One region of the Pseudomonas sp. GW821-FHT09C09 genome, then DNA from elsewhere that is predicted to be linked to it. Evidence: riboswitches for the same ligand, from Rfam matches in the RefSeq annotation. Region 1 holds a riboswitch; each other region holds the start of a gene.
The links. Region 1 has a riboswitch for cobalamin ahead of AC07NR_RS08320 (CbtB domain-containing protein). Riboswitches for the same ligand answer to the same signal wherever they lie in the genome.
Positions count from the first base shown of each region.

Region 2: another riboswitch for cobalamin. It lies ahead of AC07NR_RS05630 (TonB-dependent receptor plug domain-containing protein); the one in region 1 lies ahead of AC07NR_RS08320 (CbtB domain-containing protein).
Region 3: another riboswitch for cobalamin. It lies ahead of cobO (cob(I)yrinic acid a,c-diamide adenosyltransferase); the one in region 1 lies ahead of AC07NR_RS08320 (CbtB domain-containing protein).

Region 1 is NZ_JBWKPF010000002.1:736,516-743,875, forward strand. It holds cobalamin riboswitch at 727-946, shown strand; gene AC07NR_RS08320 (CbtB domain-containing protein) at 1,069-1,266, shown strand; gene AC07NR_RS08325 (CbtA family protein) at 1,278-1,979, shown strand; gene AC07NR_RS08330 (cobalamin biosynthesis protein) at 1,976-2,389, shown strand; gene cobM (precorrin-4 C(11)-methyltransferase) at 2,481-3,227, shown strand; gene nfuA (Fe-S biogenesis protein NfuA) at 3,372-3,956, opposite strand; gene AC07NR_RS08345 (acyltransferase family protein) at 4,047-5,081, opposite strand; gene AC07NR_RS08350 (fatty acid cis/trans isomerase) at 5,141-7,360, opposite strand, start outside.
Region 2 is NZ_JBWKPF010000002.1:114,143-121,502, reverse strand. It holds gene AC07NR_RS05635 (LysR family transcriptional regulator) at 1-769, shown strand, start outside; cobalamin riboswitch at 804-1,009, shown strand; gene AC07NR_RS05630 (TonB-dependent receptor plug domain-containing protein) at 1,102-3,039, shown strand; gene AC07NR_RS05625 ((2Fe-2S) ferredoxin domain-containing protein) at 3,039-3,398, shown strand; gene AC07NR_RS05620 (ABC transporter substrate-binding protein) at 3,395-4,348, shown strand; gene AC07NR_RS05615 (protein NO VEIN domain-containing protein) at 4,405-5,337, shown strand; gene AC07NR_RS05610 (hypothetical protein) at 5,541-6,296, shown strand; gene AC07NR_RS05605 (alpha/beta hydrolase family protein) at 6,468-7,360, shown strand, end outside.
Region 3 is NZ_JBWKPF010000001.1:24,148-31,507, reverse strand. It holds gene AC07NR_RS00170 (C40 family peptidase) at 1-360, shown strand, start outside; gene AC07NR_RS00165 (PQQ-dependent sugar dehydrogenase) at 429-1,742, opposite strand; gene AC07NR_RS00160 (hypothetical protein) at 1,809-2,393, opposite strand; cobalamin riboswitch at 2,560-2,785, shown strand; gene cobO (cob(I)yrinic acid a,c-diamide adenosyltransferase) at 2,867-3,478, shown strand; gene AC07NR_RS00150 (cobyrinic acid a,c-diamide synthase CobB) at 3,475-4,770, shown strand; gene bluB (5,6-dimethylbenzimidazole synthase) at 4,767-5,417, shown strand; gene cbiB (adenosylcobinamide-phosphate synthase CbiB) at 5,414-6,322, shown strand; gene cobD (threonine-phosphate decarboxylase CobD) at 6,315-7,325, shown strand; gene AC07NR_RS00130 (cobyric acid synthase) at 7,322-7,360, shown strand, end outside.

The sequences.
Region 1 (7,360 bases):
ATATCCGTTGCTGCGGTTATGGCCACTTAGGGTTCCGCCCTTACGGCGGGTCACTTTTGGCAAACGCCCGGAATGCCGGCCCAGCCAAAAGTAACCAAAAGGTCTGCGCCCTGACGTACGGCCCTCGCTGTGGCTCGGGTTCCTTCGCTCCGGGATCGATCCGGGGGCATCGCCTACGGTTTGCTTCGCTGCACCTCCTCTCGATGTGTTTGGCTTCGCCAAACGGTCGCTGCGCTCCCCCCCGGATCAATCCCTCCACTCAGCCTGCCGACGGGCCCTGCGATCAAAAGCTTTACTCGAGCTAACGCTCATCGTGGTGTGTGGTGCGTGGAGGGCTTTTGATCTGGCTTTTGATCTGGCCTTTGATGTGGCTTTTGATTTTTTGCCCCTTCGGCAGGCCGAACGGAGGTGTCCATCAGGGGGTAGGCGCGCAGCGCCGTGCGGCGAAGCCGCATACATCGAGAGGAGGTGCAGCGAAGCAAACCGTAGGCGATGCCCCCTGATGGACACCGTAGCGAGGGAACACTGAGCCTAAGCGAAGTGCCGTACGCCGGGGCCAAGACCTTTTGGTTACTTTTGGCTGGGCCGGCATTCCGGGCGTTTGCCAAAAGTGACTCGCTGTAAGAGCGAAACCGCCAGCGGCAGCTCCCGAAGCAACGGATATGCCCCCCCTATCCAAACACACCTCACCCCATTCAATTGACTAAAAACCCCAGCCCATGGTCTCCTACACAACTTGTTACGGGTGCCCTTCACAGGGTGAAACGGGAAACCGGTGAATCATGTGCTTTACTCTAAAGCCATGTCAGTCCGGTGCTGCCCCCGCAACGGTAAGCGAGAGAGCGTCAGATCCACTGTGCCCACGGCATGGGAAGGTGACGCTTGCAGGTCGGCCTGACGCCAACCCCTCGTGAGCCCGGAGACCGGCCCGCAACACACAGTGCGCACTTTGCGTCACTGAACATAACAAACCCGCGGTGGGCGGGCGCTGTTCGAACCTCTGCGTGCCCGACTCGCAGGGGCTTTCATGCGCTCCATTCACCCGCTGACACTCCAGAGGGAAGCGCCATGTCGATCATCAGCAGCACCGGCAGCAACACGGACAAAATCTCCAGCACCACTACCCTGAGCCAACGCCTGACCGCTGCGATCTTCGCGTCGATCCTGGGTGCCAGCCTGGTCTACTTCGCCGGTTTCTCGCACATCGAAGCGGTGCACAACGCCGCGCACGATACCCGCCACAGCGCCGCGTTTCCGTGCCATTGAGACCTGACGACATGATCAAGCGTATCGCGCAGACCGCAGGTTTCACCGGCCTTCTGGCCGCCCTGCTGCTGACCTTGCTGCAAAGCTTCTGGGTTTCGCCGCTGATTCTCCAGGCTGAAACCTACGAGAAGGCCGAGCCGGTGGCAGAAGTCCACGAACACGCCGCCGGCACCGCCGCCCACACCCACGATGCCGAAGCCTGGGAACCGGAAAACGGCTGGCAGCGCGTGGTCTCCACCACGGGCGGCAATCTGGTGGTTGCCGTAGGTTTCGCCCTGATGCTGGCGGGCCTGTACACCCTGCGTGCGCCGACCAAAACCTCGCAAGGCCTGCTCTGGGGTCTGGCGGGTTACGCGACGTTCGTACTCGCTCCAACACTGGGCCTGCCACCTGAGCTGCCAGGCACCGCCGCCGCTGACCTGGCTTCGCGCCAGATGTGGTGGATCGGCACTGCTGCTTCGACCGCTGTCGGCCTGGCGCTGATAGCATTTGGCGGCAACTGGCTGTTGAAGATCCTCGGCGTGGCGATCCTCGCTGTGCCGCACGTGATCGGCGCGCCGCAGCCGGTAGTGCACTCGATGCTCGCCCCGGAAGCGCTGGAAGCCCAGTTCAAAATCGCTTCGCAGCTGACCAACGTGGCGTTCTGGCTGGCCCTGGGCCTGATCAGCGCCTGGTTGTTCCGTCGCAAAAGCGATGGTCAATACCACGCATGACCGATGACAGCGCAGCGCCGACCTTCGTGGTCGGCCTGGGCTGCCAGCGCGGCTGCCCGGCCAGTACGCTGCGCGCCTTGCTCGACCAGGCCTTGCAAGCCCATCGCATCGAACTCGAAGCTGTCAAGGCTTTGGCGAGCATCGACCTGAAACGCGACGAACCCGGCCTGCAGGAACTGGCGGCACAACTGGCGCTGCCGTTGCTGTACTTCAGCAGCGAAGAACTGGCCAGTTATCAGCAACGACTGAGTCACCATTCACAAATCGCTTTCGAACGCACCGGCTGCTATGGCGTGGCGGAAAGCGCTGCTTTGGCGCTCGCCGAACAACTGATCCAGGCCCCGGCAAAACTGCTGATTTCCCGGCAAAAGTACGCCCAGGCAACTCTGGCATTGGCCGGCGCGGCGTAAATTCCCGATAATCCCCGCTTTCGATCATGAGCATTGTTCATCTGAAGTGCTCTTGAAGCCTCGATCCGCCCTACTTTCACAGGATCCAACGATGACCGTTTACTTCATCGGCGCCGGCCCCGGCGACCCGGAATTGATCACTGTCAAAGGCCAGCGACTGATCCGCAGCTGCCCGGTGATCATTTATGCAGGTTCGCTGGTGCCGGCGGCGGTACTGGAAGGTCATTCGGCAGAAACCGTGGTCAACAGCGCCGAACTTCATCTGGAACAGATCATCGACCTGATCAAGACCTCCCACGCCAAGGGCCAGGATGTAGCGCGGGTGCATTCGGGCGATCCGGGCCTGTATGGCGCCATCGGCGAGCAGATTCGTTATCTGCGCGAGATGCAGATCCCGTTCGAAATCATCCCCGGCGTAACTGCAACCGCTGCCTGCGCGGCGTTATTGGGCGCCGAACTCACGTTGCCGGACATCTCGCAAAGCGTGATCCTGACCCGTTATGCGGACAAGACTGCGATGCCTGTCGGGGAAGAACTGGGCAACCTGGCGCAGCACGGGGCGACCATGGCGATTCATCTGGGGGTCAATCACCTGCAGAAGATTCTCGCCGAGCTGTTGCCGCATTACGGCGCGGATTGCCCGATTGCAGTGATCCACCGGGCGACGTGGCCGGATCAGGACTGGGTCGTCGGGACACTGGAGGATATTGCCGAGAAGGTGGCGGCCAAAGGCTTTCGGCGTACGGCGCTGATTCTGGTCGGGCGGGTATTGGGCAGCGATCATTTCAGTGAGTCGTCGCTGTATCGCGCGGGGCATGCACATTTGTATCGGCCCTGAAGCCGCTTCGCGAGCAAGCTCGCTCCCACACTGGGAATGCGATCCGATGTGGGAGCGGGCTTGCCCGCGAAGGCGTCATTGAATCTCACGCATAAAAAAACGGCGCTCACGGGGCGCCGTTTTTTTATGGTTGCAGCGAACGCCTTAGTAGTAGGCGTTTTCTTTCTGCGTGTGGTCGGTCACGTCGCGAACGCCCTTGAGCTCCGGAATACGCTCGAGCAAGGTGCGCTCGATACCTTCCTTCAGGGTCACGTCCGCCTGGCCGCAGCCCTGGCAACCGCCGCCGAACTGCAGCACGGCAATGCCGTCTTCAACCACATCGATCAGGCTGACCTGACCACCGTGGCTGGCCAGCCCCGGGTTGATTTCGGTTTGCAGGTAATAGTTGATGCGCTCGTTGATCGGGCTGTCGGCGTTGACCATCGGTACTTTGGCGTTAGGCGCCTTGATGGTCAGCTGACCGCCCATGCGGTCGGTGGCGTAGTCGACGACAGCATCGTCGAGGAACGCTTCGCTGAACGAGTCGATATAGGCAGTGAAGCTTTTCAGCCCCAGCGCGGTATCTTCAGGTTTCTCTTCGCCCGGCTTGCAGTAGGCAATGCAGGTTTCGGCGTACTGGGTGCCAGGCTGGGTGATGAAGACGCGGATGCCGATGCCCGGGGTGTTCTGCTTGGACAGCAGATCGGCCAGGTAATCATGGGCGGCGTCGGTAATGGTAATAGCGGTCATGGAAACTCCTCGCAGGCTTGGGCGGAGTTTACGCCAATCGGCGCGCGGCACAAAGTCCCAGTATTTACGTAGGAATAGTTCGCAAATCGGCTAAGCGCCAAGTTCGCCGTCAATCCGCGCTTTAAGCCACTGATAGCTGCGCTTTTCTATCCATTCGTAGCTCAGCCACGAACCGATACCGATGGCCAGCGCACAGACAAAAAACATCAAATACGGGTTGATCCCAAAGCGTCTGGCCAGATAAGCGCCGGCCGACAGCACCAGCACGTGCATCAGATACACCGAGTACGAACAGTCGCCCAGAAGCTTCAGCAGCCTGTTGCGTTCGACATAACGCTCCAGCGCCATGCATCCCATGACCAGCACCGCGCCGGGCACGCCCCAATTGAGCAATCGGGGTTCCGGTGGCAGGTGATAGATCGCCAGCAACGCCGCACCGATCCCCAGCAGCGGCAGCCAGAGCGCCGGGCCGATCCCCAGCAGCGGCAGCCAGAGCGCCGGGCCGATCCAGCCGCGACGATAGAGCATGCCGATGCCGATCCCCAGCAGGAATTCGTAAACGATGTCCGAGCGATAAAACTCGCTGACCCAGCCAAACCCGGTCCAGGCCTGACACACCGCATACAACAGCGCCGCAACCACCAGCAAACGGACTTGCAGCCGAAACAACAGTGCCCAGGCGAACAACACGTAGAACAGCATTTCGTAATTCAGCGTCCAGCCGACATTCAGGGTCGGATAGATCCCGTAGCCACCGGGGTTTTCGGTCGGGATGAACAGCAACGACAGCAGTAAATGACGCCAGTCCACCGTCTGATCCGGCAGCAGCGGCCGGGCAAACACCACCAGCAACGCCATCAGCACGGTGTAGAGCCAATACGCCGGAACAATCCGAAACAGCCGATACAGCAGAAACCGCGCCGGCGGCAGCGCCTTGCCTTCGGTGGACAGGAAAATCACCAGCCCGCTGATCACGAAGAAGATATCGACGCCCACGGCGCCCTTGTCGATGAACAGCTGCCCTATCGGCCCGCGCGCCTCGAAGTCGAAGAAAATCTGCATGAAGTGATGGCAGACCACTGCCCACGCGGCGAGCGCTCGCAGGGCCTGCACTGAAATCAACATCGATGGTGCTCCCGATCCCGTACTCCACAGGATTGGGACAGCGGCCATCGTTCAAACGATCAAAGATTCTCGTACCGGTTCATGTCCAGCACACCCTCTTCCACCGGGTCGGTTTCGTGGATGTACTGGCTCAGGTCATGGAAATAGAACCAGAACTGCGGATGGCTGCGGCGGATGCCCCAGCGTTCGACGATCTTCTCGAACTGTGGCGCATCCTTGGCGCTTTCCATGGCATCGACAAACGCCGGCACCTGGTCCGCCGGGATGTTGAACATGAAGTTCGGATAACTGCTGAGCACGCCCGGGTAGATGGTCAGAGTATCGAGCCCCGGCTGATAGCGCAGCGACTCACCGAGCAGGAACGCCACGTTGCTGTGGGCGCGGTTGCGAAGCAGGCTGTAGACCTCGCGTTTGCCGCTGCGGGTTTCGATGCGCAACATGGTCGCTTCCGGCAGTTGATCGATCACCTTCAGCCCCGCTGCAGGACGCGCCGTCAGGCGGCTCAGGGCCTGTTCGGCATTTTGCAGCGCCGGATCGATGTTCGGCCGCGAGCAATAGGCATCCACGCAGCGGTTGATCGGATCGGGCCGCGCGTTGAGGTCGCCGTAGCGAGCGAGCAACTGCATGGCGAAGTCATGTTTCGGGTCCTTTTCGTCGAGTTTCAGCGCGGTCGGCTTGTCATCATCGATGGACTCGTAATCCAGCCACATCTTGAACTGGCCGCTGCTCTGGTACCAATCGTCGAGGTAATCCTCGCGGGAGTCTGCCGGCATCAGGCGCAGGAAGTTCTGTTCGGCGCCGTTGCGGATCAAGTCGAAGTACAGCCGGGTCTGCGCCTGATGGGAGACGTTGCCGAACACGTCGAAATTGACTGCCAACTGGTAATAGGTGCGTTCGAGCAACGGATAGTCGAACAGCCACATGGTCTGCGGCACCTCACCGATCAGGCCTTTGGTCACCGAGGCGCTGTCGAAGTGGCGGAAGATGCTCAACAGTGCATTGTCGTTGCCCGCCCACAGGGTCGACCAGCTCGGCGCCGGTTGATCCGCGTAGCTATCCCGGCGCAGGGCTTCGTATTTGTTGCGCTTGTTGCGGTAGTCGTGCCACAGGCTCAGGACGCTGCCGACATCGTCGTTCTGCCCCGGCATGGCCAGCAACGGCGTGGCCTGGCCGCGATAGTTCGGGTCGGTGATGTACAGGTCGTGTTCCGGGGCCTGGAACAGCGCCCAGAAGTTGTCGCGAATCACGTCGGTCGCGATCTGCCCACGGCACACCGGGCCGCGAATGAAGGTACGCACGAAGTATTCGGCGTTATCGAGCATGAACTGATACCGCGCCTGCGCCGGAATCGCCTCGAAGGTGGCGAACGGGTTGGCGCGGCTCTGCGGCCCGTAGCCCGGCAGAGCATGCACCTGCCAGTTGCCGTTGTAGAACAGGCTCTTGACCCGCGCCATCTTTGCCGCGCTCAGCGGATAGGTGATGTGGGTCTTGTGCACGATCACGCCCTGCACCGGCCACAGGCGGTAATACACCTGGGTGCCCGGATCGTCATTGGGACGGCGGGTGGCGATCAGATCGATCGGCTGACCGGTGGGCGTGCGCGAACGCACCCACTGGAAGAAATGCCCCGGCTCGCCGTCCTTGAAGTAGATGTGCGCCAGGAACCAGTGTTCGAACAGCCAGCGCCCGACCAGGCTTTCCCGCGCACCTGGCTGGTTGAGCAGGTTTTCCCACTGCACGATCTGCAGCGCTTCCTTGGCACTCGGCGCCAGGCCTTGCTCATCGATCGGCGCGCCGGACGCCAGCCAGCGCTGCAATGTCTGGTATTGCTGATCGGTCAGGCCGGTCACCGCCAGCGGCATACCCTCTTTCGGGTGAGCACCGGCATAGCCGTCGAACTCAGCGGGCATCGCACACATGTTTTCCCGTTGCAGGCCGAGGACGATGTCTTCCGGCAGTTTGGCGTTGGGTGTCAGCGGCGTTTTGTGCCCCAGTTCCAGCATGCGCGCCATCAGTGCGGCCTGGCTGCCCTGGGCGTCGAGCACCGAATAGAAGTCTTTCTGTTGCCAGGCGCGTTTGCCAAAAGCGTCGTAGAACAGCCGCGTGGTCGGCGCTGCCTGAGTGCGCTCGCCATCGTAGACCGGCATCTTGCTCGCGCCACGGGCCGCGCCTTCACCGCTGCCCAGGTTCAATTGGCAGGCAGAGTCGTAGCACGCATGGCAGGCCACGCACTTCTCGGTGAAGATCGGCTGGATGTCGCGGGTGTAAGAAATGGCAGG
Region 2 (7,360 bases), 620 kb from region 1:
GATGCAACTGGGCGTCACCCTGTTCGATCGTGAAACCACCCGCAAGCCGCAACTCACCGATGCCGGCCGTACCGTACTGGCCGAAGCCCGGACCATCGCCAACGGCGTGCATGGCTTGCGCGCCAAGGTCAAAGGCCTGCTGCAGGGGCTTGAGGCCGAAGTGCATGTGGTGCTCGACGTGATGTTGCCGGCCGAGCGTGTGGTCGATGCACTGAAATCCTTTCGCGAGAAATTCCCCACCGTTGCCCTGCATCTGCACATGGAAGCGCTCGGCGCCGTGACTGAACGGGTGATCAATCGCGGCGCGGTGGTGGGCGTCAGCGGGCCGATGAACGACGGCATCAACGGCATCGAAAGAATCGGCATCGGCAGCGTCGAGCTGATTCCGGTGGCCGCGCCGAATCATCCTTTGGCGACCGCCGAAGGCAATGTTCCCGGTGCCGGGCGCGAGCACACGCAACTGGTGCTGTCCGACCGCTCGCAACTGACCAAAGACAAGGAGTTTGCTGTGCTGAGCAACCGCACCTGGCGCCTGGCGGACCTGGGCGCCAAACACATGTTGCTGCGTGAGGGCATCGGCTGGGGCAACATGCCGAGGCCAATGATTCAGGAGGATCTGGACAGCGGCCGACTGGTACAACTGGATTTGTCGGAGTACGCCAGCGGGCAATACACCTTCGACGCCATCTACCGCACCGATGTGCCACCGGGCCCGGCAGCGCGGTGGTTGATCGAGCGCTTCGTTCAACAGAACACGCAAGTGGCTTGATCCGGCAAGTTGACGAGCGCCCGTCCGAATGTTCAGATGCCGCCCTGTTTCAGGTGTCCCATGCCGCCGTGCATGGGGTGAAACGGGAAACCGGTGCGTTCGTTTCGAACCAGTCCGGTGCTGCCCCCGCAACGGTAGGCGCGTGATGCTTTCGACATACCACTGTGGCCAGACGGCCATGGGAAGGTGAAAGCGTCCAGATGCGCGAGCCCGGAGACCGGCCTGAAATGCTGTTTGGCAAACTCCTGCGGTGGGCGGGCATGGGCCGGTGTCGGCTTGTGCGCGACGCCTTCTCCTGCATGCTCTTCTGCGAAGATCCTTTCGAGAAGACGATGATCAAACCTTTCAACACCAAGGCTCCATCCCTGTTGTTCGGCTGCCTGTTCAGCCCGCTGTTGCTGGCCGATGACGTGCCGCTCGAACTCACTCAGCAAATCGTTTCCGCGCCGTCCGTGGAGTCCACCACCGTGGCCGACATGGCGCAGTTCGGCAGCAAGGTCGAGATCGTCACCCGCGAGCAAATTGAACGTGCTGGCCCCAGCGCCGATGTCAGCCGCGTGATGCAGATGTTCATTCCCGGCCTGTACGTCGCGCCGAAAAACGGCCCGTTCGACTACGGCACCTATTCCCTGCTGGGCGGACGCAACGATGACACGCTGATCCTGCTCGACGGCGTGCGCCTGAACAATCGCCTGTACGGCGGTCTGTACCTGGACACCCTGCCGGCCAACGCCATCGAACGTATCGAAGTGCTCAAGGGCGGGCAAAGTCTGCTGTTCGGCACCCAGGCCGTGTCCGGCGTGATCAACATCGTCACCCGCAGCCCGCAGAGCCGCCAAGCCTCCGGCGAAGTGAACATGGGCGTGGATACCTTCGGCGGCACCACCGAGGATGCGCGGGTCGAGAACATCTTCACCAACGGTTTCGGCGACCTGGGCCTGCTGGCCTACGTCAGCCATAACGTTTCGGACGGCTATCAGCCGTTTCGCAATCGCGACATCAGAAACAGCAGCGAAAAGAACCGCGCCTACGAAGTCACGACCTTCGGCGCCAAGGCGATTCAGTCCTTCGGCGATGACACGCGCCTGGAACTGTTCTACCAATACGCCGACGCCAACCTCGACTTCGCTCGCCCGGTGGACAACCACAAGACTACCAACGACCGCATCCAGCAGATCGCCACGGCGACCTTCGAACAGAACGTCAATGAACGCTTGAGCTACTTCGTCAAAGGCCACATCAACGACTGGGACACCCGTTACACGCGCATCAACAACACCGCCGATGGCGGCACCCGGACCATCAACCACAACGACTACTGGGGCTTCACCGACTGGGGCGTGCAGGCCGAAGGCAAGGCCGAGTTGCCCGGCGGCCATGTGCTGGTGTTCGGCACGGATAATCAATGGTTCAAGGGTCAGGACGATGTATTGATCATCGACAACGACAAGGCCGAAGCCCACGCGTTCTACACCCAGTTGCGTCCGAAGATCGATGCCCTGCCCGACTGGCATCCGAGCATCGGTATCCGCCACGAAGCCATGAGCGGCGGCGACAGCGCCACGGTCGGCATGCTCACTTCGCTGTACGACCTCAATGAAAACTGGTCTGTTCGTGGCCAGTACGGCACGGCCTACAAACTGCCGAACGCCGAGCAACTGTTCGTCAACGAACCGGGTGATGAACTGGGCAACCGTAACCTGAAACCGGAGAAAAGCCGCAACGCCGAACTCGGTCTCGATTACAAAGGCTTGTTGATCGACCGCGAGTTCAGTGCCAGCGTCACCCTGTTCAAACGCAAGATCGATGACCTGATTACCCTCGATGACATCCAGTGGGTCAACGGCCAGGGGCGGATCCAGATGCGCGGTTTCGAGGCGGACGCGAAACTGGCGCTCAATCATCAATGGAGCCTGCAAGCGGACATGACCCGCAATCTGACCGAGTCCCGCGCGGGAGTGACGATCAATGATGTGCCGAGCTTCTTCGCCCGTTCGCGCATCGGTTACGAGTCGGTTGACCGGATGTGGGGCGCCGGCGGTGCGATCCGCTATATCCGCGATGTGATCAGCTCGAAACAGGTCGAGTACGGCCATTATTCGGTGGTGGATGCCGACGCTTATCGCTATCTCGACGGTGCCCACCAACACCGGTTGAGCCTGCTGGTGGAGAACCTGTTCGACCGCGACTACGTCACCAGCCGCTCGAACAACATCGACAACCTCGGACGGCCGTTCACCTCCGAAGTGCGCTACACGTACCGTTTCTGATGGCTGACATCAAAACCATCGACGGCGTCGATTCGCACCCGGACTGGTCGCACGTTCCCGAGCATGCGCGCCACGTGTTCCTCTGCACCGGCCCGCGCTGCACCCAGCGCGGCGCCTTGCAGCTATGGAAAACCTTGCGCCGGCACTTGCTGGCCCATGATCGCATCGAAACCCCGGGCGGCGTTTTGCTGACCCGCACGCATTGTCAGTTCCCGTGCAATCTCGGCCCGGTGCTGACGGTGTACCCGGAAACCTGCTGGTACGGCGTGCGTAGTCACGCCGATGCACAGCGACTGGTCGAAGTGCATCTGGTGGGCGGTGAAGTGGTCGAGGATCTGCTGATCAAGGAGCGCTCGTGAGAAGGCTGCGTTTTCTGGCCGCTGCCCTGTTTTGCGCTTCTCCGGTTCTGGCAGATGATTACCGCAATTGTGGCGAGACCTGGCACCTTCCGGCCTCGCCACCATCGCGGATTGTTGCGCTCAATCAGCATGCGGCCGATCTGGTGCTGGCGTTGGGCGCAGGCTCGGCGCTGGCGGGTGTGGCCTATCTGGATGATACCGGCGCGCCTCAGACCGAGTACTTCGGCGTGCCAGTGATCTCGCACCGTTATCCGTCGAGCGAGGTGCTGTACGCGCAGAAACCGGATCTGGTGGTCGGCGGGTTCGCCTCGGCCTTTGGCAACGGCGTGACGTCACGCAGCGGACTGGGGCACAACGGCGTGGCTTCGTATCTGCTGGAGTCGGCCTGCAACGGGCACTCGCGGGATTACTTTGAACACATTCGCAACGACCTCTTGACCCTTGGTGCCCTGCTGCACCGACAGCAGCGCGCTCGGGAACTGAGCGATGCGATGGATGCCGATCTGGAAAAGGCCAAGGCTTTAACCCGTCCGGGCAGGCCACTGTCAGTGTTCTACCTCGACAGCGAGGTCAACGGTCTCGACAGCGAAGGCCGGCGTGGTTTTGTCACCACTCTGCTGGCCGCCGCCGGGGCGCAAAACCTGTTCGCCGGCATCAACCAATACCGGGTGACCGTCAGCCGTGAAACCCTGCTCGCCACGGACCCGGACGTGATCCTGCTGGCCGACGCACACTGGTCGCCAGCCAGTCGCAAGCGCCAGTTGCTGATGCAGGATCCAGTGCTGTCGACCCTGCGAGCCGTGCGTGAGAACCGGATGATCGATTTTCCGTTTACGCATCTGTTGCCGACGGTGGGAAGTGGTCGGGTGGCGCTGGAGTTGGCGAAACGGTTCAGGGCCATGTCCACTTTGACCTCCTCTTCCAATCACATGATGGCAATTCAACATTGACCTGATAATTCAAGAATCGTAGCCTCGTCGTTTCATCCAAACGGACATCGTCACTCATGGACAGAATCGCATTCGTTAAAACCGGTTGGGCTACCTTTTATGAGGGTGACGAAGTGGTGGGCCGGCATGCTCACATCGGCGAGTACAACGAAGCGCATGAGAGATTCAATTTCAGAAAATCCGAGGACGGCAGGTACTACGGATACATCCCCCCAATGGGGAAAAAGCAGAGTGCTCCCAGTCCAAGACAGGCAAGCGGCTGGCTTCTGATATTTGTCGCCGCACGAAATGGAACCGGCCCTCTTACCGTAGTTGGGTGGTATGAAAATGCGGTGTTCGAATACGCTTATCGCGACCGACCAGAGTATGAGGTCGGCGACTTTGAAATGGACATCCAGGGTCATCCCTACAGTTACTGCTTCAGTGCAGACCAAGCCACACTCATTCCTCTACAATTACGTCAGAATGTGGTTTCCGGTGACCATTTCAAGCGCTCGCCAATCATTTATGTGCAAGGCAACGGCTTGAATGATGCTTGGCGACAAGACTTTGCAGAGCTTGCAGAAACGATTGTCGGGCTTGCGCCAGTCATTGCCGAAACCAAGGCACCCACTTTCAAGTTTCCTGATGCCGAACACAGAAAACGCGTTGAAAAGGCAGCGATCGATAAAGCGATCCGGGAGTTCGATAATGAATATCGGGTGACTGATCGTCAGAAAGATAACTGTGGCTACGATCTATTGTTAGTCGACCGAAAGACGGGCGAAGAACTTCACTTGGAGGTCAAAGGGACCAGCACTCAGGTCATGCATTTTTACATGACGCGAAATGAGCAGAAGTACCTGAGTAATCCAAAGTGGCGCCTGTATATGGTGACCGATGCGCTGGATCGCCCTCAAGGCCGACTTATGAATTTTGCAGAAGTCACGACTGTTTTTGACCTCGTACCCTTTGCATGGGAGGGGGTCGCCAAACACCGTGAGACATAATCTCCTGCTTGATCTGCACGGTTTTTCATTGACGCCTCTACAGGTCAGTCGGTGATACCTCTGTTAACACAGAGGTATCTCGAATCAAACTTAATCATGTGGGCGGCCCCATCATTGGGCCCAGCCACGCATAACCGCCCTATCCGCTCTCATGCTCTAACAACAGGTCATGGGAATTACTGATCGATGGTATTACTGAAATCATGGACCACAAAACTACATTGGCGCGCCTTTCTGACGCGGCGGCCTTAATCGCAAGCAATGCGTTTACGGGATGTGCTGCAGCAGTGATTGCGCTGGACACCAGCCCCTCGTCCCAAGGTTTCTTTTCTATTCAAGGTTTGGCCAATTACGCACTTATCGCCTTTATTTTTTATGAGCTACTGGCTTTCGCGCTTTGGCTCTGGAACAGCTATAAAGTAAGAAAACTCCTGACTGAGGACGGATACCGACTGATCCCCCAGTGGAAGGAAAAGGATTGGGAATTGATTTCGGACCCCGTACTGCTTAAACGAGTACGCCAGGCCTTGATAAGAAAAAATGCAGATATGCAAACGGTATGCCTCGCTACTACCTTGATGGCCATCGGAATGATCGCTGCCATGATTCTCGGCAATACCGGGATCACAGCTGAGGGTGGGTTTGTAAGTACTACTGCGAAATTCGCCTATGCATTACCTGTCTTAATATTCTTTATTTTCTTCCCGCTGGGTCTGCATTTGTATGTATCAGGTCGCCGGCTTAAAAAAGGGGCCAACCAATGGATCAGCATTACCCGAAAACCTAACAGTGACGATATCGAGAAAGGCTTTGACCGGGATATCGTGCTTTGCCGCTCTCCGGCCAGCCAAATAAAATGGGGTGGCCATTACCGTGTGATCAAGATTTCAAACTTCGAAAACGGACTGCCACCCAAGAGTAGACGTGATGGAATTGAATGGGCACCTGTGCCACGTTGAGAGCTCAATGCGTTCAGATACCGGATCAAGTTGAATCTAGTCGCGACGATACGAAAACGACCTGTACGACCGCAATTTCTTGTCCAGAATCCGGACAGCGATCTCGTCAGACTGGTAGAACGTCTGGGCAAACGTCCCGTTTGCCCGATTTGATCAAGGAAGAAAAAAACAATGAAAAAAGCTTTCGGCCTCCTGCTTCTGATCTGCCTTTCAGCCAACACAAACGCTGACGAAACACCCATCGGGTTCCGGACTTCTACACTACCGGACGCGCAAAACGACCGTCCGCTGGAAATGGTCGTCTGGTATCCCGCCAGGACCACTGCTACCCCGCAATTGATTGCCGACGATATCGTGTTTGTCGGGACGTCCGCCGTGCGCGATGCGCCACCGACTGCCGGTGAGCATCCGTTGCTGGTGCTCTCCCATGGTTACCGTGGTAATTGGAGCAACCAGGCATGGCTGGCCACAGCCTTGGCCCGTCAGGGATACATCGTGGCGGCGGTCAACCATCCCGGCACCACGACGCATGACCGCAGCCCGAAAGCCGCTGCACAGCTGTGGCAACGACCTGCCGACATCAGCCGCGTCATCGATGCAGTCACCGCTCGACCCGAGCAACTGGGTGCCGTTTCGATGCGTCGAATTGCGGTAGCTGGCCATTCACTTGGCGGCTGGACCGCCCTCGAACTCGCCGGCTCACGGTTCGACCCCGAGCGTTTTGCCAAGGACTGCGCGGTCCATCAAAAACTGGCCAGTTGTTCCGTCTACAAGACGATCAACGTCGCCGCCACAGCAGAATCCAAAAGCCGGATGGGCGCGGACTTGAGTGATAAACGCGTCAGCGCCATCGTGTCACTGGACCTGGGCCTGTCACGTGGCATGACCGACGCAAGCCTCACCGCACTGCCGATTCCGACACTGGTAATTGGCGCTGGCGCGCCGTCCGAAGACCTGCCCGCCCATCTGGAGTCGGCCAATCTTGCCAAGCGCCTGCCTTCGGCATCGTCGCAGTATGTCGAGATCAGCGACGCCAGCCATTTCAGCTTCGTGGCATCCTGCAA
Region 3 (7,360 bases), on a different contig from region 1:
CCTTATCGCTGGGGCGGCAACACGCCGGACTCGGGCTTCGATTGCAGTGGTCTGATCGGTTTCGTTTACCGCGACGCTGCGGGCATCAGCCTGCCGCGCTCGACCCGCGAGATGATCGTCATGCAGGCGCCGAATGTCGGCAAGGAAGGGCTGCAGACCGGCGACCTGATCTTCTTCGCCACCAACGGCGGCTCTCAGGTCAGTCATGCGGGGATCTACGTCGGGGAAGGGCGCTTCGTTCACGCCCCGGCCACCGGCGGTACGGTGAAGCTGGACAGCCTTTCGAAAGCGTATTGGCAGAAAGCCTATCTGAGTGCCAAGCGCGTTCTGCAGCCGGAGCACCTGGCGCACAACCCGTAAAGCTGCGAATCAATAAAAAACCGTGGGAGCACATTGGCTCCCACGGTTTTTTTGTTTCAGGGCTTGGGCTATTTGGCCGCCGACACCCGCCACACCTTGTTCCCCACGTCATCGGCTACCAGCAATCCGCCTTGCTGATCAATCACCACGCCAACCGGGCGACCCAAAGCGTTTTCGTCCTTGTCGAGGAAACCGGTCAGCACATCCACCGGCGTTCCGCTCGGCTTGCCGGCGGCAAACGGCACGAAGATCACCTTGTAGCCACTGTGCGGCTTGCGGTTCCACGAGCCGTGCTGGCCGATGAAGGCGCCTTCCTTGAATTGCGCCGGCAGCGTGTTGCCCTCGGCGAAGGTCAGGCCCAGTGAGGCAGTGTGCGGGCCGACGGCGTAATCCGGAGCGATGGCCTTGGCCACCAGGTCCAGGTTTTGTGGCTCGACGCGGACATCGACGTGCTGGCCGTAATAGCTGAACGGCCAGCCATAGAAACCGCCATCCTTGACCGAGGTGATGTAGTCCGGCACCAGATCGCTGCCGATCTCGTCCCGCTCGTTTACCGCTGTCCACAGCGCGCCGCTTTTCGGCTCCCAGGCCAGGCCGTTGGGGTTGCGGATGCCCGAAGCGAAGATCCGGTGATTGCCGGTCGCTCGATCCACCTCCCAGATCGCCGCGCGACCTTCTTCCTGATCCAGGCCGTTTTCGCCGACGTTGCTGTTCGAACCGACGGTGACGTACAGCTTGCTGCCATCCTTGCTGGCAATGACGTTCTTGGTCCAGTGATGGTTGAGCGGGCCGCCCGGCAGGTCCACGACCTTGATCGGTTGGCTCTTGATCTCGGTCGTGCCGGGTTCGTAGTGAAAGCGCAGCAGGCGGTCGGTGTCGGCGACGTAAAGATCGTTGCCGACCAGGGTCATGCCGAACGGCGAATTCAGGTTCTGCAGAAACACCGTGCGCGTCTCGGCCACGCCGTCGTGATCGGCATCACGCAGCAGGGTGATGCGGTTCGGGCTCGGTACGCCGGCACCGGCGCGGCCCATGACTTTTTTCATCACCCAGCCGCGTATGCCTTTGCCGTCGTCCGGTTTTGCCGGGGCATTGGTTTCCGCCACCAGCACATCGCCGTTGGGCAGCACGTAGAGCCAGCGCGGGTGATCGAGATTCTCGGCAAACGCCGCCACCTGAGTGCCTGCCGCTGGCGTCGGTTTCGCGCCGGCCGGCCAGCCGATCGCCGGGGCGATGTTCACCGTCGGGATCAGGGTCTTGTTCGGTTCGGGCAGCTTGGGGGACGGGCCGGTGCCGTCCGAGACTTGCAGGCTGGAGGATTCACCACAGGCGGTGAGCCCTCCGGCGAGTGCGATGACGAAAACGAGGTGGGGCTTGCGCATTACTGATCTTCCCTATGAATGCATTCCTAATCATAGAGAAGCACACCAGCCCGATGGTTCAACCCCTCAGCCGCGTGCCTCCTTGAACAGCACGGCAATGCCGGGGTGATAGTTGCCGGCCTCGCTGCGCAATTTGCGATAGGCGTACGGGAAGTACCAGGCGACGGCGCAGGTGTGTTCCTTTTGCAGGTCGTCGACCATGTCCTGCAGTTCTTCCGGGCTGGCGCTGTGCTGGGCTTTCTGTGGGGCGACGAACAGGCAGCCGAGTTTGAGATCGCTGGCGTAGCTGATGCGCTTGGCATCGCTGGTGATATCGGCCAGGGCCTGAGTCAGATTCAGGCTGGTGACGCGCGGCCAGCGCTGGGTTGCCTGGATGTAGGCGCGATCTTCGGCGCCGGCCAGGAACAGGTCGGCCCGGGCATTGCGCTCGCCTTCCTCGTTCTGTTTGCGCGTGGCGGTGTCGCGCAGGGTCACCAGTTCGGCCATCCATGCGGCGGCGGACAGCAGGCCGAGGTTGGCTTTTTCGTCGTGCCAGTAGGGTGTGTCGTTGTCGCCGCGCACGGCGTTGTAGCGGTCGATACAGTCAAACCATCGTTCCAGCACCGGGCGCAGGAATTCCAGCCGCGGATTGCTGATGATCATGCCTTGCATGGTGCTCTCCCTTGTTATTGTGATGTGCTCTCTGCAGTCAAAAAGCATGGCTCTTTGATATCACTGCTGACAGTGTGGCACAAGATTGGCGTCAGATAATTGATCGGCGGCAGTTATTTGCCGCACGACCCCCTCTTCATTTGACGCTCCACCCCCAACCCTCTAACCTTCGCGGCTTGTTTCAGGTGCTCTGTGACCGCTGTCGACAGAGTGAAACAGGGAAGCCGGTGAGGATTGTCTTCAAGCGAAGAACCATCACGATCCCGGCGCTGCCCCCGCAACGGTAAATGAGTAAAAGCTGCGCCTAATGCCACTGCTGCAAAGCGGGAAGGCGCGCAGCCAGGCGAACGCCGCTCATGAGCCCGGAGACCGGCCTGATCCATCCAGCGGCATCACGGTGGGCGATGCCAGGCTTGTTGCCGTCTATTCTTGTGCCTGCCCGCCGTTATCCAGCCTCAACGGAGAGCTCCCCCATGACTGATTCCCCCGAACGCGACGAGCGCCACCTGGCGCGCATGCAGCGCAAAAAAGCCGTGATCGACGAGCGCATCGCCAATTCGCCCGACGAATGCGGCCTGGTGCTGGTGCTGACCGGCAACGGCAAAGGCAAAAGCAGCTCGGCGTTCGGCATGCTCGCCCGCGCCATGGGCCATGGCATGCAGTGCGGCGTGGTGCAGTTCATCAAGGGCCGTAACAGCACCGGCGAAGAATTGTTTTTCCGCCGTTTCCCGGAGCAGGTGCGTTTTCATGTGATGGGTGAAGGCTTCACTTGGGAAACCCAGGACCGCCAGCGCGACATCGCCGCCGCCGAGGCTGCATGGGAAGTCTCCCGCGAGCTGCTGCGTGATCCGTCGATCGGTCTGGTGGTGCTCGATGAGCTGAACATCGCCCTCAAGCACGGTTACCTCGATCTGGATCAGGTGCTCAGCGATCTGCAGGCCCGTCCGCCGATGCAGCATGTGATCGTCACTGGTCGCGCTGCCAAGCCGGAAATGATCGAGATGGGCGACACCGTCACCGAAATGGGCATGATCAAGCACGCCTTCCAGGCCGGTATCAAAGCGCAGAAAGGCGTCGAACTTTGAATCAACCACGTCACTGCCCGGCGGTACTGATCGCCGCGCCGGCCTCCGGCCAGGGCAAGACCACCGTCACCGCCGCGCTGGCCCGTTTGCACCGCAATCAGGGCCGCAAGGTCCGCGTGTTCAAGTGCGGCCCGGACTTTCTCGACCCGATGATCCTTGAGCGCGCCAGCGGTGCGCCGGTCTACCAACTGGACATGTGGATGGTTGGCGAGCAGGAAAGCCGTCGTCTGTTGTGGGAAGCCGCTGCCGAAGCCGATCTGATCCTGATCGAAGGCGTGATGGGCCTGTTTGATGGCACGCCGTCGAGCGCCGATCTGGCGCGGCATTTCGGCGTGCCGGTACTCGGCGTGATCGACGGCACGGCCATGGCCCAGACTTTCGGTGCCTTGGCGCTGGGCCTGGCGCGTTATCAGCCGGACTTGCCGTTCGCCGGCGTGCTGGCCAACCGCGTCGGCACGGTGCGTCACGCGCAATTACTCGAAGGCAGTCTCACCGAAGGTTTGCGCTGGTACGGCGCGTTGTCCCGGGAAACCGGGATCGAACTGCCAAGCCGCCATCTCGGCCTGGTGCAGGCCAGTGAACTCAATGATCTCGATGTACGTCTCGACGCCGCCGCCGAAGCGCTGGCCGGCACTTGCGAGGTAGCGCTGCCACCGGCCGTGGAGTTCGCTGCACCTGAAGTCGTGAAGACCGAAAGACTGCTCGAAGGCGTGCGGATTGCCGTCGCCCGTGACGAAGCCTTCGCCTTCACCTACGGCGCCAGTCTCGACCTTCTAAGGGCGATGGGTGCGGAATTGAGTTTCTTCTCGCCGATCCGCGATACGCAATTGCCCGAAGCCGACAGCTTGTACCTGCCCGGCGGCTATCCGGAATTGCACCACGTTGCCTTGTCGCAGAATGCCGACATGCTCAAAGCGATCCGCGCGCATCACGCCGCCGGTAAACCGCTGCTCGCCGAATGTGGCGGCATGCTCTATCTGCTGGATTCGCTGACCGATGTCGAAGGCACCCGCGCCGAACTGGTCGGGTTGCTCAAAGGTGATGCGGTGATGCAGAAGCGTCTGGCAGCCCTGGCCCTGCAATCCGTCGAATTGCCGGAAGGCTTGCTGCGTGGCCACACCTATCACCACTCCCTGACCACCACCGAACTGACGCCGATTGCCCGAGGCCACAGCCCCAATGGCGGGCGCGGTGCAGAAGCGGTGTATCGGGAAGGGCGGATGACTGCCTCGTACGTGCACTTTTATTTTCCGTCGAACCCGTCGGCGATTGCCGCACTGTTGGTGCCATGACCGACAACGCCTTCACTGAAACCGAGCGCGCAGCGGTCTACCGCGCCATCGCCGAACGCCGCGACATGCGCCACTTCAGTGGCGGCACGGTCGACCCTGAATTGCTGCGCCGATTGCTTGAAGCCGCCCATCAGGCACCGAGCGTCGGCCTGATGCAGCCGTGGCGCTTCATCCGCATCAGCGACCGCACCTTGCGCGGACAGATCCAGAATCTTGTGGAAGAAGAGCGCGTACGCACCGCCGAAGCCCTCGGCGAACGCAGCGACGAGTTCATGAAGCTCAAGGTCGAAGGCATCAATGACTGCGCGGAAGTGCTGGTTGCAGCCTTGATGGACGATCGCGAGCGGCACATTTTCGGCCGCCGCACGCTGCCGGAAATGGACATGGCCTCATTGTCCTGCGCGATCCAGAACCTGTGGCTGGCGGCGCGCGCCGAAGGTCTGGGCATGGGCTGGGTGTCGCTGTTCGAACCGCAGGCGCTGGCCGATCTGCTGCAACTGCCGGCCGGGGCCAAGCCGCTGGCGGTTCTTTGTCTGGGGCCGGTCAAGGAATTCTATCCGGCGCCGATGCTGGTACTCGAAGGGTGGGCGCAGGCGCGTCCGCTCAATGAGCTGCTGTATGAAAATTTCTGGGGAGTGAGTCAATGAGTGTGGCGTTGCTGAGTGTCGCCGCGGTTGCGCTGGACGCGCTGCTGGGTGAACCGAAACGCTGGCATCCGCTGGTGGCGTTCGGCAATTTTGCCGCGCGCATCGAGCAACGATTCAACACCGGCGGGCGCGGCTGGCGCAGCCATGGTGTCACCGCGTGGGTGATCGCGGTGCTGCCACTGACCCTGCTTGCCACGGCATTGTCCTGGGCGCCTTATGTGGGCTGGATCGTCGAGATCGTCGCGCTGTATTGCGCCCTCGGCATGCGCAGTCTCGGCGAGCACGTCGAGCCGGTGGCCAAGGCCCTGCGCAGCGATGATCTGGAGGAGGCGCGCAAACGCGTGGGGTATCTGGTCAGCCGCCAGACCAGTGAACTGGACAGCACCGCCGTCGCCCGCGCCGCCACCGAATCGGTGCTGGAGAACGGCAGCGATGCAGTGTTCGCCGCGATCTTCTGGTTTGTCGTGGCCGGTGCGCCGGGCGTGGTGCTCTATCGCCTGAGCAATACGCTCGACGCGATGTGGGGTTATCGCAACGAACGCTTCGAGCGTTTCGGCTGGGCGGCGGCGAAAATCGACGACGTCCTCAACTACATTCCTGCACGTCTGGTGGCGTTGACCTACGCGCTGCTGGGCAAGACCCGACTCGCGCTGAAATGCTGGCGCACCCAGGCGCCGAAATGGGACAGCCCGAACGCGGGGCCGGTAATGGCTGCCGGCGCGGGCGCGCTGGGCGTCGAGCTGGGCGGGCCGGCGATCTATCACGGCGAGCTGCACGAGCGTCCGCAACTGGGCGAGGGTGCGCCGGCGGATGCCGATTCCATCGATCGCGGCTGGCAATTGGTCCAACGCGGGGTATGGTTATGGCTGCTGATTCTCTGCGTGGGGGCTGAATTCTATGCTTGAGCACGGTGGCCGGCTGCGCAGGGCGGCGCTGGAGTATGGCATCGCCGAAGAAGACTGGCTCGACCTGTCCACGGGGCTGGCGCCGTGGCCGTTTCCGGTCCCGGAGATCCCGCTGCGGGCCTGGGCGCGTCTGCCGGAAACCGATGACGGCTTGGAACAGGCGGCCTGCGACTACTACGGTGCCGCGCAGGTGCTGCCGGTGGCCGGTTCGCAGATGGCCATTCAGTTGCTGCCGCGCCTGCGCCGGGCCGGCAAGGTCGGTGTGCTGTCGCCGTGTTATGCCGAGCATGCCGAGGCCTGGCGGCGCAGCGGTTACATCGTCCGCGAAGTGCTGGAGCAGGAAGTCGATTTCTTCCTCGACAGCCTCGACGTGCTGGTGGTGGTCAATCCGAACAATCCCACTGGCCTGAGCCTTACTCCGGCGAAATTGCTCGACTGGCACGCGCGACTGGCCCAGCGCGGCGGCTGGCTGGTGGTCGATGAAGCGTTCATGGACAACACCCCGCAATTGAGCCTGGCGCCGCATACCCATCAGGTCGGACTGATCGTGTTGCGTTCGTTCGGCAAGTTTTTCGGTCTGGCCGGTGTTCGACTCGGGTTCGTGCTGGCCGAGCGCAAGTTGCTCCGTTTACTGGCCGAGCAGGTGGGGCCCTGGGCTGTCAGCGGGCCGACCCGAGTATTGGGACAAGCCTGCCTGCAAGACACCGAAGGCCACACTCGTCAGCGGATCCGCAGCGACGAAGCCAGCGAACGTCTGGCTGCGTTGCTCGAACGCCATGGCTTCAAGCCTCAGGGTGGTTGCGCGCTGTTCCAGTGGCTGATCACCGAGCATGCTCACGCACTTCACGAATTCATGGCCCGTCGCGGCATCCTCCTGCGTCTCTTTGCGCACAACAGCAGCCTGCGTTTTGGTCTGCCGGCCAATGCCGCCGACGAGGCGCGTCTTGAGCAGGCCCTGCAAGCGTTCGCCGTGGACCGCTCTATGGACAAGAAACCCGCATGACTACGTTAATGGTGCAAGGCACCACCTCCGATGCC